2 regions of the Sinorhizobium chiapasense genome follow, and region 2 is predicted to be linked to the other one. Evidence: predicted binding sites of a transcription regulator. Region 2 holds the regulator's gene; the other holds the start of a gene.
What was found. Region 2 encodes PhoB, which activates phosphate uptake and scavenging genes when phosphate is short. Its sites were predicted from a motif close to TGTCATNNANCTGTCAT; they were not measured.
Positions count from the first base shown of each region.

Region 1: phnG (phosphonate C-P lyase system protein PhnG) is a predicted target of PhoB. The motif match lies at 2,076-2,092, and genes of this name have one in related genera.

Region 1 is NZ_CP133150.1:4,538-7,947, reverse strand. Features, by position in the region: gene RB548_RS21520 (carbon-phosphorus lyase complex subunit PhnI) at 1-939, opposite strand, end outside; gene phnH (phosphonate C-P lyase system protein PhnH) at 940-1,545, opposite strand; gene phnG (phosphonate C-P lyase system protein PhnG) at 1,542-2,003, opposite strand; gene phnF (phosphonate metabolism transcriptional regulator PhnF) at 2,203-2,904, opposite strand; gene RB548_RS21500 (alkaline phosphatase family protein) at 2,969-3,410, opposite strand, start outside.
Region 2 is NZ_CP133148.1:157,274-160,683, reverse strand. Features, by position in the region: gene RB548_RS00745 (aspartate aminotransferase family protein) at 1-762, opposite strand, end outside; gene RB548_RS00740 (GcrA family cell cycle regulator) at 1,179-1,697, shown strand; gene phoB (phosphate regulon transcriptional regulator PhoB) at 1,778-2,461, opposite strand; gene phoU (phosphate signaling complex protein PhoU) at 2,696-3,409, opposite strand.

The sequences.
Region 1 (3,410 bases), on a different replicon from region 2:
CGCGGGGTATTTCACATCCTCGCCGTATTCGCGGGACCGCAATGAGCGATCGACGATCGCCATTCCCATTGCCTTGCGCTCACTCTTTCCAAAGGATAGACCATATCCACGCGTGAAGCGTGCCGGCTCGTCGTCCGAGCCTGCAAACAAGTCCAGCATCTGGCATTCGGTGACGGTGATGTCCCCTATTGAAACGGGAAAGCCCAGTTCCTCCGGAACGACTTCGATTGCAACGTCTCCGACCCGGGTTTCGCCGACATAGGGATGGGCCGCGCCATAGCCACGCAGGGCGGAATACGCCAATCCCACGACAAATCCTTCATCGCCGCGGGCAAGATTCTGCAAACGCTGGTCGCGCCCGGCCGGCAGTGCCATGGGCTCTCGCGTCAGGTCGAAAACCGACGCTTCCTCAGGCGCAGGCGCTTCTGCCTCGATCAGGCCTTCATCCGAGATGCTGTCAAAAGCACGTGGACAATTGGCGTCAAGGGGGGTCGCAGCCAGTTCCGCTCTCGTCACCTCGGCCTCAGCGTTGTCGAGGAGGTCGAAATCAAGCAGTCGATGCGTGTATTCGTAGGTCGAACCGAGGACCTGTCCGCCGGGAACGTCCTTGAAGGTCGCGGAGATCCGTCGCTGAATAGCCATGCGATCCGTATCGATCGGCTTCGACACCCCGACACGCGGTAAGGTCGTCCGAAACGCCCGGAGGAGGAAGATCGCCTCGACTGCGTCGCCCTGGGCCTGCTTCAATGCCAGGGCCGCAAGCTCTCTGTCGTAGACAGAACCCTCGCACATCACGCGGTCGACGGCGAGACCGAGTTGCTCGGCGATCTGAGAAACGTTGAGTGCGGGAACTTCAGGATCGCCACGCCGATCCTCCGCAACCAAACGGTGCGAGTTGAGGATAGCCTGCTCGCCTCCTTTTACAGCCACATAAGCCATTTAGATCTCCACCGATATGCTGCGAGGAAGAGCAATGATTGCGTTTCCGGAAGTAAAGAGGACATCGACGCCGATAGGATAAAGCTCTTGATTGAGTGGCCACTCTTCCCAGAACCACGAGGGAAGCCCCTCGATAGCGACCGAGGCCTCATGCTGGATGCCCGGACCACTCCACCGAACCGGCGGACCACCCGTCAAACACGGCACCTGGACAACGACGGTCGTCGACGTCTGGGGCTCCAACTCGCTTCCTAGGTGAAACTCTGCCAGGCGCGGCATCGTCATCGGATCCGCCACGATGGCAAATGCCGCTTCGTCGGCGCCAGTGACGAACGGCGTCCCACAGTGGAACCCGAGGTAGTTGCGGACATCGATGTCATTGGATCGGGAATCGAGCCAGACTGGCGTTTCGAAGTCTGCCAATGTGAGGCAAACGGAAACGGTCGCCGGTGCGAGCGGTCCGACTGCCGTCGCTTCAAAGCCAAGCCTTTGCGGGCGGCCCACATAGGCATAGGCATCCAGAATACGGCGGAACGTGTCCTGGCTGTCGAAGACAGGATTCGTGAATCCGGGCTCGATCCCGGAGGTGTCCATAACGCTCATCATTCCAGACTCGTGCCTCGCGCCATTGCAAAAAAATCGACCTTTGTGGAAGCCGTCTTGCGGCTCTTCAGCTCACGGCGGCTCGCTTGCATCGCTTCAAATCGAGCGACCAGTGCACGACTCTCGGCCGCGACCTCGTCCGCCCGCTGCAGGAGCGCATCGAAGACCGCCGCCAGTTCCGCATGGCGTTGGTCGCGTCCGAGCACGAAGGCGAACCCCGTCGTTCCATCGGCTAGCCTCAGGGCACATCGGGTCATCGTGGCCTCACCGAGGTTGAACGCGCTGCCGGTACCGCCTGCGCGTCCACGCACCAGCACGAGGCCGGTCTCGGGCCGGCGTAGCCATTCATATTGTGGCGCGATGGGCAGATCGCTCCATGCGCGCTCGAGGTCATCGCACCTCGTTCGCGCCAGAACCGCCATCCATCGCTGTCTGTTTTCAATTTGATTGCGCACTTGCATTCGCCGCTTCGATTGCAGGCCTCGGTGGGCCGGGCCTAAGATGATACCTAGATGTCTAGGTATCTGCTTTTTGCAACACTTTGATGACAAGAGACTGGTTCAGCAGAAAAGTGTTAGTCGGAGCAACAGAAGGAAATGGCCGGCGCTGGAAGGCTGAACTCGCGAGTGAGGCTGCCTTCCCGTTCGCCAGCAATCTCGTTTAGTCATCGGCTTCTATCAGGTATTCATATCTGTCGGCTCGTATGACGCCGAAGGCGTATTTGATAGGTAATCCATCCGGAGCCACATCGACATTGGTCTCGAAGAGCACCGGGCTGGACGATGATATTCGCAACAGACGGGCCTCTTGCTGGGTGGGCCTTCGGGCGGTAATCCGCGTCCATTTTCGCTTGTATTTCGGAATGCCACAGCGCTTCAGGGCCGCAGTCGGAGAGTTCAGCCCCTCGAACGCCGTGGCGAGACCAGGAACTCGCTCGACCGGAAAATAGGCCGTCCCGGTCGCCAGGGGCCAATCGTTGATGAACGAAGTCGTCCTGACGGCCGTCACGAGCGCCGAGGGCGCAATCTTCAAATGCGTCGCAATATCCGGTTCGACAGAGATCTCGTTGATCGACAAGATCTCCCGCTTGACCGACTTGTTCTGGCCAAGAAGTTTGAACGTAAATCTCGGATCACTGCCCAAGGTGTGCGAAATGAAATCGTCGGCAACGAAGGTACCGACACCATGTTGCACGCGCAGAGCTCCTTCAGACTCCAAAATCTTGATGGCGTTTCGAACGGTGTGGCGATTGACGCCAAATCGTTCTGCCAAAGCCAGGTCCCCAGGCAGGCGACCGTTCTCGAAGGCTCCTGCATGGATATCGCTGAGTATTCCGGAGCGAACCACTTCCCAACGTTTCATTAAGCACCACTTCAACTGCCGATACGACTATTGCATTCCCCAAAATGGGTGCAGGAAACCCTGTTTACCCGAAAAGCGGCCGATCAGGAAACATCTCTGTGGATAGCCCAAGGATGGATGCAAGCGTCGGCGCAAGGCGTGTGGCTTCAGCTCCTTCCGCCACCGCACTTGGCAGACCGGCCCCGGACATAATGCAGATACGATCGTCCGCAGGCATGCCTGGTCGAAATCCATGGGTGGCTTTGTATTTCGGTCGACCGAGCGGTTGGTCAGCCGGATGCCCGGCTGGCACTAGTTCGAAATCATGCTGCGGCGGAGCCACGAAAGTAGCAATGCGCTCGCGAAGTTCTACCGGCAAATGTGCATCATTCCAAGGTTCCGCCCCCACGGCGGCGAGCCTTCGCGTAACCTCCGCACGATCGGCATCGTTGTCGACCAGGACGTGCAGCGTCGCACCCTCAGTGCAAAACGTTTTTCCGGGAATAACCAGCTCAGGCAGGATCGAA
Region 2 (3,410 bases):
GCCCAGGGGAAAGCCGCCGCCGATGCCCTTGGCGACCGCCATGATATCCGGCCGGATGCCGGCCCATTCATAGGCGAAGAGCTTGCCGGTCCGGCCAATGCCGCACTGAACCTCGTCGAGGATGAGCAGCAGGCCGAATTCGTCGCAAAGCGCCCGCAACTCCTGCAGAAATTCCTTGCTGGCCGGGCGGATGCCGCCCTCGCCCTGGATCGGCTCGATCAGGATCGCCGCCGTCTCGTCGTTGATCGCATCCTTGACCGCGGCGATATCGCCGAAAGGAACCTGATAGAAGCCCGGTGCCTTTGGTCCGAAACCCTCGATGTACTTCTGCTGGCCGCCGGCGGCGATCGTCGCGATCGTGCGGCCATGGAAGGCGCCTTCGAAGGTGATGATATGGAATTTTTCCGGATTTCCCTTGGCGAAGTGATGGCGGCGCGCGGTCTTGATGGCGCATTCCAGCGCCTCCGCACCCGAATTCGTGAAGAACACGCGGTCCGCGAAGGTCACCGCCGTCAGCCGGCGCGCCAGACTTTCCTGGCCCGGAATCTCATAGAGGTTGGAAAGATGCCAGACCTTGTCCGCCTGCGCCTTCAGCGCCTCGACGAGGTGCGGATGGGCATGGCCGAGCGAGTTCACGGCAACGCCGGCGGCAAAATCGAGATAGCGCGAGCCGTCCTCGGCAATAAGCCAGACGCCCTCGCCTCGCTCGAAACGCAACGGCGCACGCATGTAGGTGTCGTAGAGCGGCGTTGTTGCGGCCATGGCGAACTTCTCCTTCCGTCCTGTTGGCATCAATATCGGGCGATCGTGTCCGATAAAAATCAAAAATGCCGCCTTTCGGCGGCGCAGGCACTATTCCTATTTCGCACCGCAATGTCAACAAAACCAAGGCTTGCAGCGAGCTTGAACGCGCGGATTCCGATGTGCGAAAAAACCTCCAGCGGGGGCTTGCAAAAATGCAACGGCCAGCCAGCAAGTTGGGGAAAACTCCGAAATCGATTCGGCGCGATTCCCGCGACTCTTGCCACGGAGTCACCCTGCCAGTAGGTTAATATTCAATTACTAGACGCATGCGGCGGACCTAGTCACCAAAAGAGTTATCGCGTTGCAGCTCCGGAGTTTTTCCGGAGCGTGGTGATGGATTCTGCCATCCAACGCCGAGAACGGAGAGTGCAGAAATGAACTGGACTGACGAGCGGGTGGAGAAACTGAAGAAGCTGTGGTCCGAGGGCTTGAGCGCCAGCCAGATTGCGGCACAACTGGGCGGCGTAAGCCGCAACGCCGTGATCGGCAAGGTTCACCGGTTGAGCTTGCCGGGCCGAGCCAAGGCCGGCGGCGCGACCACTGCCGCACGCCCGAAGCGCACCACGTCGGCCCCCCGGGCGCCGAACTATGCCGCGCGCGTCGCCACCCGCACCGTCACCCGCACCGCTGGCGCCACTGTCCTCAAGGAAGAGATCGAAGTCGATCTCGTCGCCGATCAGGACCTCGAACTCGCACCGAACGTCGTCGTCCCGATGTCGCGACGCCTCGGCCTGACGGAACTCACGGAGCGCACCTGCAAGTGGCCGATCGGCGACCCCCTGAAGGAGGAGTTCCATTTCTGCGGCAACGACTCACCGGAATCGTCGCCCTATTGCAGCTATCACACGCGGCTCGCCTATCAGCCTTCCGGCGAACGCCGGCGCATGCGCTGACCGGCCTCGCGCGAACGCAATTGAAAAAGGGGCGGTGACGCCCCTTTTTTTGATGTCCATCGAAGGATGGCCGCCGGCCTTCAGCTTTCAAGCGAATAGCCGGCGCCGCGCACGGTGCGAATGACATCGGGCATGTTCGAGAAATTCAGCGCCTTGCGCAGACGGCCGACATGCACATCCACGGTGCGCTCGTCGACATAGATGTCATGTCCCCAGACGCCGTCGAGCAGCTGCGAACGCGAGAAGACGCGCCCTGGCGAGGACATCAGGAACTCCAGGAGCCGGAACTCCGTCGGTCCGAGCCGGACTTCGCGGCTGCGTCTGTGGACGCGGTGCGTCTCGCGATCGAGCTCGATGTCGCCGCAACGCAACACCGTCGAAAGCACCTCGGGCTTGGCACGCCTGAGCATCGCCTTCACCCTCGCCATCAGTTCCGGTGTCGAAAACGGCTTGACGACATAGTCGTCCGCGCCGGTAGCGAGACCACGAACCCGCTCGCTTTCCTCGCCACGCGCGGTCAGCATGATGATCGGCAGGCGCTCCGTTTCCGGCCGCTGCCGCAGTCGGCGGCAAAGTTCGATGCCGGAGACGCCGGGCAGCATCCAGTCGAGGATCAGGAGATCGGGCAGCCGCTCCTGAAGGCGGATTTCAGCTTCATCTCCGCGCAAGATCGTATCGACGTCGAAACCTTCGGCCTCGAGATTGTAGCGCAGGAGGACGCTCAGCGCCTCCTCGTCCTCGACAACAGCTATCTTCGGCAACATTCGGTCATGCTCCTTCCCACGCGCGGGTGCCATCATGCCACCGCGACACTCTGTGGGCCGCGAAAGATCGCGACCGGACAAGATTAACGCATGCAAACCAAGGCATGCGGCTATCGGGCTCTCGGGCGCCCTAGAGCGCCGTGCGTTCAAAATGAACGCACAAAGGACGCTCTAGCACTTTGATTCTAGAGCATCTTATCCGCTTCCAGTGATTCCACTTGAAAGCGGGATGCTCTAGTCCGTTACTGAGCCCAGCGTCGACGTATTATCGTCCTTCGGCCGCTCACCCTGCGGCTGGGCGCCCGTCGCCATGTAATAGATCGTTTCGGCAATGTTGGTCGCGTGGTCGCCGATACGCTCGATGTTCTTGGCGCAGAAGAGCAGATGCGTGCACGGGGTGATGTTGCGCGGATCTTCCATCATATAGGTCAGCAGTTCGCGGAAAAGCGACGTATAGATCGCGTCGATCTCTTCATCGCGCTCGCGGATGCGGTTCGCCTTTTCCGGCGAGCGAGAGGCGTAGACGTCGAGCACCTCCTTGAGCTGGACCAGGGCCAGCTCCGCCAGATGCTCCAGGCCACGCGCGAGCTTGCGCGGGATGCCGGATCCGGCGACCGCGATCACGCGCTTGGCGGTGTTCTTGCCGAGGTCGCCAACGCGCTCCAGGTCCGCCGCAATTCGAATGGACCCCATGATCTCGCGCAGGTCGGATGCGACCGGCTGGCGCTTGGCGATGGTTACGATCGCCTTCTCACCGATTTGTCGCTCGGCGTCGTCGAGGATCGCGTCGTCGGAAATCACCTTCTGCGCCAGCGCCAGGTCGGAATTCACCAGCGCCCGGACGGAATCCGCCACCATCTGTTCGGCCTGCCCACCCATTTCCGAGACGCGGCGCGTCAGATATTTAAGCTCGTCGTCAAATGCCGACATGATGTGTGTGGATGACATG